4 regions of the Bradyrhizobium sp. GW821-FHT12B03 genome follow, and region 1 is predicted to be linked to each of the others. Evidence: riboswitches for the same ligand, from Rfam matches in the RefSeq annotation. Region 1 holds a riboswitch; each other region holds the start of a gene.
The links. Region 1 has a riboswitch for cobalamin ahead of AC1RUR_RS28745 (TonB-dependent receptor). Riboswitches for the same ligand answer to the same signal wherever they lie in the genome.
Positions count from the first base shown of each region.

Region 2: it holds a riboswitch for cobalamin, as region 1 does, so the genes downstream of both, AC1RUR_RS06255 (energy-coupling factor ABC transporter permease) here and AC1RUR_RS28745 (TonB-dependent receptor) in region 1, are expected to answer to the same signal.
Region 3: it holds a riboswitch for cobalamin, as region 1 does, so the genes downstream of both, AC1RUR_RS06275 (TonB-dependent receptor) here and AC1RUR_RS28745 (TonB-dependent receptor) in region 1, are expected to answer to the same signal.
Region 4: it holds a riboswitch for cobalamin, as region 1 does, so the genes downstream of both, AC1RUR_RS06190 (DUF1636 family protein) here and AC1RUR_RS28745 (TonB-dependent receptor) in region 1, are expected to answer to the same signal.

Region 1 is NZ_JBXAQU010000018.1:107,148-109,340, forward strand. It holds gene AC1RUR_RS28735 (hypothetical protein) at 7-264, shown strand; gene AC1RUR_RS28740 (hypothetical protein) at 418-600, shown strand; cobalamin riboswitch at 662-876, shown strand; gene AC1RUR_RS28745 (TonB-dependent receptor) at 991-2,193, shown strand, end outside.
Region 2 is NZ_JBXAQU010000002.1:492,493-494,685, forward strand. It holds gene cobA (uroporphyrinogen-III C-methyltransferase) at 1-565, shown strand, start outside; cobalamin riboswitch at 611-830, shown strand; gene AC1RUR_RS06255 (energy-coupling factor ABC transporter permease) at 868-1,545, shown strand; gene cobF (precorrin-6A synthase (deacetylating)) at 1,592-2,193, shown strand, end outside.
Region 3 is NZ_JBXAQU010000002.1:495,708-497,900, forward strand. It holds gene cobT (nicotinate-nucleotide--dimethylbenzimidazole phosphoribosyltransferase) at 1-189, shown strand, start outside; gene AC1RUR_RS06270 (histidine phosphatase family protein) at 196-768, opposite strand; cobalamin riboswitch at 841-1,042, shown strand; gene AC1RUR_RS06275 (TonB-dependent receptor) at 1,156-2,193, shown strand, end outside.
Region 4 is NZ_JBXAQU010000002.1:479,268-481,460, reverse strand. It holds gene cobW (cobalamin biosynthesis protein CobW) at 1-1,024, opposite strand, end outside; gene AC1RUR_RS06190 (DUF1636 family protein) at 1,021-1,395, opposite strand; cobalamin riboswitch at 1,491-1,711, opposite strand; gene cobO (cob(I)yrinic acid a,c-diamide adenosyltransferase) at 1,752-2,193, shown strand, end outside.

The DNA.
Region 1 (2,193 bases):
GATGGAATGGGTATGCTCGATCCCGGCCGGTTTCTGGTGTCATGCTCGCAGTGCGACGCATGGCCGATGGCGGCCAACGTCAAACGCTCGAGCTGGTCGGCGTCCCCGAGCGAGGTCCGCTTCGTGTGCCCGCGCTGTCGCCGCGAGGAGACCGCGATCGTCTCCGCCTCGGGCGAATTGACGCCGATCAGGCGCATCGACATCCCGCCGCGCGATGTCACTGTGGCCTGGGCCCAGGCGCAGCGCCCAAGAGGGCGGGCGTAGCAAGAGGGCGGGCGTAGCCGGCCGGCACGTTGCTCGATCCGGTTTCGGAACCCGGGCGTTTCGTCGGACGTTTCCGCCCCACCATCTCCAACGTCACGTAGCGGGGCCGGGCGAATGATCAGTGAGCATTTCGACACCCGTACACGGATCAACATGAAGCTGGCGCTGGATCGGATTTGCCGCAATCGGCCCGCAGGCGAGGACCATGGGTTCCGCAGGTCGGTCGCCGAGAACATCATCCGCTGCGCGCTCGCAGGCCGGACCGGCATCGGTCAGCTCGTCGATGCCGGCGAGCGGGCGGTGGTCACGACGCGCGCGGCGCGGAAGCCTTCCTGATTGTCTGCCTTGCGCTGGAGCTCATCGTTCCACCGGTCGATTGACTCTCCATATGCTCGCCCCTAGTTTGATCGGCGACGGTTCTCCTCACGGAGATCAAAAGGGAACGTGGTGCGAGATTGTCCCGACGCCGGGATTTTCCCAACGCCACGGCTGCCCCCGCAACTGTAAGCGGTGAATCTTTCGTCATATGCCACTGGGAATCTCGGTCCTGGGAAGGCGACGTAGAGGTAACGACCCGCGAGCCAGGAGACCTGCCGTCAGCCGTGGTCACACGCGAAGATGTCGGTCGGGGAGTACAGGCATTGGCTTCACCGGAGCAATCGATCGCTCCGCCTTGGAACCTCGTTCGCTGTGACGTGCCACTGACGTCATACCGAGGTTACAACCGTGTCCCGTACTGTCTTTGCCGCCAGGCGCTTTAACGCCGGCATCGTTGCTGCCGTTTCCCTCTGTTCGATCGATCTTCCCACCGCCTTCGCGCAGCAAGCCGCTGCCGAGCAGCTGCCGCCGGTCGAAGTGACCAGGTCCGACGATCAGAACCGCACGCGCGCCCGGGCGATCGGCGATGGCGACACGACGAGGCGGCGAGCCGCGAGCGGAGCGCCGCCAGCCAATGGAGCCGGCGCAACCGGCTCCGGCGGCAAGGTGGTCGCCAGCGACGGAGGCATTGTCGGGGCTGCCACAACCGTCATCACGGCCGCGGACATCGCACATGCGCCCTCGCAGACTCTTGCCGAGATCATCGCGACGCAAGTGCCGGGCGCCCAGATCACGACGCTCTATGGCGGCCAGGTCGGCGCGAAGACCAGCGTCGACCTGCGCGGCTTCGGTGCGTTTGCCACCGCCAATTCGCTGGTGCTGATCAACGGGCGGCGGCTGAATGACATCGACATCGCGCAGGTGGACCTGTCCACTATCCCGCTCAACTCCATTGAGCGTATCGAGATCACGCGCGGCAATGCCGGCGCGGTGCTCTATGGGGACAATGCGGTGGGCGGCGTAATCAACATCGTCACCAGGAACGGCGTCGGCGGGCCGCCCGTTGCCGCGCGCATCGAGGCCGGATTCGGGTCGTTCAACACCAGGCTTGGCAATGTCTCGACGTCGCTCAATTCCGGCCCGTGGTCGACCTCGTTTCACGGCAATGCCGTCAAGACAGACGGCTACCGCGACAACAATCGCTATGTCCAGGAGAACGGCGTCGGCAATCTGAACTATAACACGCCCGGCCTGACTGCCTTCTTCACCGTGACCGGCGACAATCAGGAGCTGCGGCTGCCGGGCGGCCGCGCCGTCGATCCGTCCATCGGCGTCGACGAGCTCGCGACCAGCCGACGGGGAACCAGCACACCCTTCAACTACGCCAACCAGCAGGGCCTTGGCGCGACAGCGGGCTTCACAAAAACCCTGGTCAACGGCGTCGATCTCATCGTGGACGGCGGCGCGCGCGACAAGAAGCAGCAGAGCGCGTTCTTCTCCAGTCCGGCGCCGGTTCCCGCGTTCTTCACGTCGACCTATGTCGATGCCGACCTGACGACATGGTCGATTACGCCGCGGCTCAGCGTGAAGGGCTCGCTGCAGGGGATGCCG
Region 2 (2,193 bases), on a different contig from region 1:
GAAGCGGGCCGGGCGGCCCTCGACCAAGCAGCATCACGTCAACCGCCTGCTGGTCGACTATGCCGCGACTGGCGCGCGCGTGGTGCGGCTGAAGTCGGGCGATGCCGGCATCTTCGGCCGGCTCGAGGAGGAGCTCGCGACGCTGCGCGAAGCCGGCATCGGCTACGAAATCGTGCCCGGCGTCACCTCGGCCTGCGTGGCCGCTGCGCAAGCCGGCATCCCCCTGACCCGGCGCCACACCTCGCGCCGGGTGCAGTTCGTGACCGGGGCCGACGTCACCGGCGAGCTGCCGCAGAACCTGAACTGGGCGGCGCTGGCCGATCCGGAGGCGACGACCGTGGTCTATATGGGCCGGCGTACCTTTCCGGCGCTTGCCGCAAAATTGATTGCGCACGGCCTCGCGCCTACGACCCCGGCGCTGTTCGCCGAATCCCTCGGCCGGCCCGACGAGCGGCTGGTCCGCACCACCATTGTCGAGCTTGCCGAGCAGCTTGCGCGGGGCGGGGCGGCCTCGACGGCCGCCGTGATCCTGTTTGGCGCACTGGCGGGGGACTATCCGTCATGACGGCCACCTCCGCCGTTCGGCCCTTGACGCCCGGCTGGCGAAAGGGGCACACAGGACGGGCATGGTGCTCGAGGTGGCGCAAAGCGCCGGAGCATAATCGGGAATGGGGATGGGCGGACCCAGTTGTGGCGCCCAAAACCCCAGCCGCCCCCGCGACTGTAAGCGGTGAGGGGCTCCAATCAGCCACTGGGCCGCAAGGTCCGGGAAGGCCGGAGATCCCCAGTGAACCGCGAGCCAGGAGACCGGCCGTGCGTGTTTTGAGGCCAAGGCCGTCGGGTGTGACGGCAGGAAGGAACTGAACCATGCATATCGAACCCGGCGTCGTATCGGGCGCCAAGCTCGTATTGAGTTACGCAACCGGCATCGCCGTCGGCGGCGTTGCGTTGAAGCTCGCGGTCGAGACCGTGCGCGAGCAGGGCATCACGTCGTTCGCGGCGCGGACGCTCGCCACCACGGGCCTCGTGTTCGTCTTCTTCGAGATCCTGCCGCACTTCCCGGTCGGCGTCTCCGAGGTGCACTTCATCCTCGGCTCGACCTTGTTCCTGCTGTTCGGCGCTGCGCCCACGGCCTTCGGCCTTGCATTCGGACTGCTGTTCCAGGGCATCTTCTTCGAGCCGCCCGATCTGCCGCAATTCGGCATGAACGTCACGACGCTGCTGGTGCCGCTGTTCGGGATCCAGGCGATTGCCACGCGGATCATTGCCCGCAACACCGCCTATGTCGATCTGAGCTATCGCCAGGCGCTGGCGCTGTCGACGACCTACCAGGCCGGCGTCATCGCCTGGGTTGCGTTCTGGGCGCTCTATGGCTCCGGCTTCGGTGCGACCAACCTCGTCAACATCGCGACCTTCGCGGCCTCTTATGCGCTCGTCATCGTGATCGAGCCGCTGGCCGACCTCGGCGTGCTGGCGCTGGCGAAGTCGCTGCGCGGCGTCACCGCGCCCGGCCTCGTCACCCCGCGTTTGCATAACGCGGCCTGAGAGACAAGCGAACGGGCGGCCGTGATGGCCGCCCTTCGCGCTCACGATGCTCACGCTCTCCCTGATAGGCATCGGTTGCGGCGATCCCGAGCAGCTCACGCGCGCCGCGATTAGCGCAATCAATGCGGCTGATCTCGTCCTGATCCCTCGCAAGGGGACGACGAAGTCCGATCTGGCAGATTTGCGACGGACGATCTGCGCGGATGTGCTGACCAGCGACACCACGCGCATCGCCGAGTTCGATCTTCCCGTGCGCGACGCGGGCGAGGCGGACTACCGCAAGGGTGTGGACGATTGGCATGATGCGGTCGCCGCGACCTGGTCGCAGACGATCGCAAGCCATCTCGAAGGTGACGGCAGGGTCGCGCTGCTGATCTGGGGCGATCCCTCGCTCTACGATTCCTCGCTGCGCATCGCGCGGCGGCTCGATCCCTTGCCTGATATCGAGGTCGTGCCCGGCATCACCTCGATCCAGACGCTGTGCGCGGCGCATGCGCTGCCGCTCAACGACATCGGCGAGCCCTTTCTGGTTACGACAGGCCGCCGCTTGCGGGAAGGCGGGTGGCCGCAGGGTGTCGATACCGTGGTGGTGATGCTCGACGGCGGCACCGCATTCCAGTCGCTCGATCCCGCCGGGCTTCATATCTG
Region 3 (2,193 bases), on a different contig from region 1:
CAATCGGCGGAGCAGGGGCATCGGCTGGTGCTTCGCGCCCTGAACGTGCAGCCGCTGATCAGCCTCGATCTCAGGCTCGGCGAGGGATCGGGCGCCGCCATCGCGCTGCCGCTGGTGCGATCGGCTTGCGCGCTTCACAACGGCATGGCGACCTTCGCGCAGGCCAATGTGCCGGATCGCCCGGCCTGATCCGGCTCACGCCACGCGCTGATTGACCGACACGATGCGCCAGCCGGTCGCCAGCCGGTCGATCCTGGTGAGTGACAGCGGATCGATCACGAAGCGCAGGGCCGCTTGCGGCGCGAGGTCCAGTGCGATGCACAGCGCAGCGCGGATCGTGCCGGAATGCACGACCAGCGTTGCCGGCCCAGCTTCGATCTTCGAGAGTCCCAGCCGGACGCGCGCGACCTGATCCTCAAAACTTTCGCCGCCCGGTGGTCGTGTATGAGCCGGCTCGCTCCAGAATTGCGCGTAGGCGTCGCCACCCGTTGCGGCAAGCTCGTCATGCCTGCGGCCGGTCCAGCCACCGAAATCCTGCTCACCGAACTCGGTGACCAACACCGGATCGAGCTCGAGCGCGCGGGCCGTCTCGACCGTGCGACGCGACGGGCTGGCATAGCTCGCGCAATCCCGCGGCAAATGCCGCAGCAGCGCTTCCAGTTGTGCGCGGTCGGTCAGATCCGCGGGCGCGTCGGCGGCGTGAATCGTCCCTTTGACGCCGTCGACGGGCGCATGCCGTATCAGCCAGAGGAAGGTCTCGCCTTCCATGCTCATCTCCAAGGAAGTTGGTCGCTGTGGCAATAACGCCGCAGCTTGCACATTGACTCTGTCTTGATCGTAATCCTAGATGCTTGCGACGGTTTCCCCCGAGAGGGGATGAAAAGGGAATGCGGTGCGGGGATGTTTCCCCAATGCCGCGGCTGCCCCCGCAACTGTAAGCGGATAATCCTTCGTCAGATGCCACTGGGTCCTCGGTCCCGGGAAGGCGACGAGGTGGTGACGACCCGCGAGCCAGGAGACCTGCCGTCAGCCGTGGTCACACGCGAAGATGTCGGTCGGGGAGTACAGACATTCGGCTTCATCGGACGGCTGACAAGCCCAAGGTGAGACCTCGTTCGCTGTGACGTGCCACTGACGTCATACCGAGGTCCCGCCGTGTCTTCTATCCGTATTGTACGATCGCGCCGTTTCCTGCTCGCTTCCGCAGCACTGACATCCTTTGCGGTTCTTGATCTGCCCGCCGCGTTCGCGCAGCAGGCCCGCGAACCGTTACCGCCGGTCGAGGTATCACCGCCTCAATCCCGCAAGCCGGCCAGGCCGGCGGCCAGGGACACGCAGAGCGCGCGCCGCGCAGTAGCGCGCAGGCCGGTGACCGCATCGGCAGCGCCCAAGCCCGCCGCAGCGGCGCCAACGCCGCTCAACAGCAACGCGGTCGCCGAAAGTGCTTCGCGTCTCGGCCTGACCGTGCGCGAGACGCCCGCGACCGTCGAGGTGATCTCGGCCGAGACCATGCGCGAGCAGGGCTATCGCACCGTGTCCGACGTCGCGCAGGGAGCCGTTGGCGTCACCTCCGGCGACAATCCGGCCGAGCCATCGGCCTTCTCGATGCGCGGCTTCACCAACAGCCAGATCAACACGCTCTACAACGGCATCAAGATCGGCCCGCAGAACATGACCTCGCGGATCATGGACACGGCCAATCTGGAGGCCGTGGAATTCCTGAAAGGTCCGGCGTCACTGATGTCAGGTGAGGGCGCCGCCGGCGGCGCGATCAACTTCGTGACGAAGCAGCCGCACACCGGCCCGATCCGCAACGAGGCAGACTTCTCGTATGACTCTCGGAACTCCTTCCGCGCCCATTACGGCTCCGGCGGCAGCACCAACGTCCAGGGGCTGGACTACCGCTTCGACATCAGCCGCTCCTCGCTCAACGGCTTTGCCGATGACACCAACACCAAGACGCTCGACGTCTCCGGCCAGCTCAACTACCGCATCTCCGACAGCCTCAAGGTCTGGGGTGCGATCGAGTATCGGGAAGACCGCGCGAAAGCCTATTGGGGCGCGCCGCTGGTGCCGATTGCCTTCAGCGGCTCGCATGCGACGAGCGGCATCGTTTCCGGGAATTACGTCTCGAACTACAACGGAACCAATCTCGGCGCGATCACCATCGACGACCGCACGTTCAACACCAAC
Region 4 (2,193 bases), on a different contig from region 1:
GTCCCGCTTTGATCGCGGCTTCGTCGATATCGCCGTGCTCGCCGATCACGACGAGCTTTGACTGCCGCGCGATCGCGCCCCAGGGCTTGTCGAACTGGTGACGCACGCGTTCGCCGACCGCCTGAAGCAGCAGGCGCATCGGCTTGCCTTCGACCGCGATATAGCCCTTGACGCGCAGCACGTTCTGCTCGCGCGAAAGACGCTGCACCGATGCAACCAGCGCGTCGATGTCGGCAACCTCAGGAAGATCGATCACGACGGAGGCGAAATCGTCGTGCTCGTGGTCCTCCTCGCCATCGTGGTGCGAGGGGCGCGCGGCAAGATCGTTTTCGGCGGCAGCGCCGAGGCCAAGGATGACGCGCGCATCGATCGCACCATCGGTGACTGACAGCATCGGCACGCGACGCGGCATCTCGGCGGTGATCACCGCCTTCGCTGCTTCGAGGCCTGCCGCGCCGGCAAGATCAGCCTTGGTCAGCAGCACGATGTCGGCGCAGGCGATCTGGTCCTCGAACACTTCCGACAGCGGCGTCTCGTGATCGAGATTCTCGTCCGCCGCACGCTGCGCTTCCACCGCGGCCGGATCCGGCGCGAAGCGGCCGGCGGCGACGGCCTCGGCATCGGCCAGCGCGATCACGCCGTCCACCGTGATGCGCGAGCGGATCTCCGGCCAGTCGAACGCCTTCAGCAGCGGCTTGGGCAACGCCAGCCCCGAGGTCTCGATCAGGATGTGATCGGGCCGGACCGGCCGCGCCAGCAGCTTTTCCATGGTCGGAATGAAATCGTCGGCGACGGTGCAGCAGATGCAACCGTTGGCGAGTTCGATGATGTTCTCTTCCGGGCAATTGGCATCGGCACAGGACTTCAGGATTTCGCCGTCGACACCCTCGCTGCCGAATTCGTTGACGAGCACGGCGAGCTTCTTGCCGTTGGGATTGGCGAGCAGATGCTGGATCAGCGTCGTCTTGCCGGACCCGAGAAAGCCGGTCACCACGGTCACCGGGACTTTTGCGAGCGAGTTCATTCGGCGGCCTCCGGCAACGCGGCAATAGGGGGAATGCGCGCAAGCGACTGCTTGCGGAAGATCTCGGGGCGGCTGCGCCAGGGCACGAGGCCGTCGGGCGCGGCCGCATAGGCCGCGGCGCCCGCGATCACGTCGCGCGCGTTGGCATCCGACAGGCGACCATAGACATAGGACCAGCGACCGGGCGCGCTGAGCGCAACCGAGCAGCCCTGGCTGCAGGCCGACAGGCATTCGACGGGAACCACATTGACGCCATCAGGCACGCCAGCCTCGACGATCGCGCCGTGAAGGCGCTTGCCCGGCGTGACTTCGCCCTCGCCTGGCGTCTCGCCGGCACGGCAGGTAATGCAGACGTGAAGTGTGACGGTCATCGCCTCTTCCAAAATAAACAGCGGGAGGCGAAGAGGCCCACGAACCGGTCTTGCGAGGGTCCGTTTCCCCGTCGCGGAACACCCCGTCCGCCGGTCCAAAATCGTCCGCGCTGGCAGGTCTCCCGGCTTGCGGAGCAGGGCTTGCGCCCTTCGATCCCCGCCTTCCCGACCCCCTGGGGGATCAGTGGCTTCGGGCATCTCTCCGGTCACGGTCGCGGGGGCGGCTGCATTTTGGATCCAAATCTTGCCGATTCGGACCCTATCGCATTCCCTCTTCGCCTGTCATAGGACAGGAACCAACGCCAGGTCACCATTTGCCCCTGGCCGCCTCTTGTCAAGCCGAAGGACCGGGACCGATGACGCCTGAACCGGATACCCAAACGGGCGAGGAAACCGACGCCCGCCACGCCCAGAAAATGGCGAAGAAGAAGGCCGCCCGCGACAAGATCATGGCGACCAAGAGTGGCGAAAAGGGCCTCATCATCGTCCACACCGGCGCCGGCAAGGGCAAGTCCTCCTCCGCCTTCGGCATGATCGTCCGCTGCGTCGCCCATGGCTTCCCCTGCGCGGTGGTGCAGTTCATCAAGGGCGCCTGGGATACGGGCGAGCGGCGCCTGCTCACCGGCCATTTCGGCGATCTCTGCCAGTTCCACGCCATGGGCGAAGGCTTTACCTGGGAAACACAGGACCGCACCCGCGACATCGCGGCCGCGCGCGCTGGCTGGGAGAAGGCGAAGCAGCTGATCCTCGACCCGGATTTGCGCATGGTCGTGCTCGACGAGATCAACATCGCGCTGC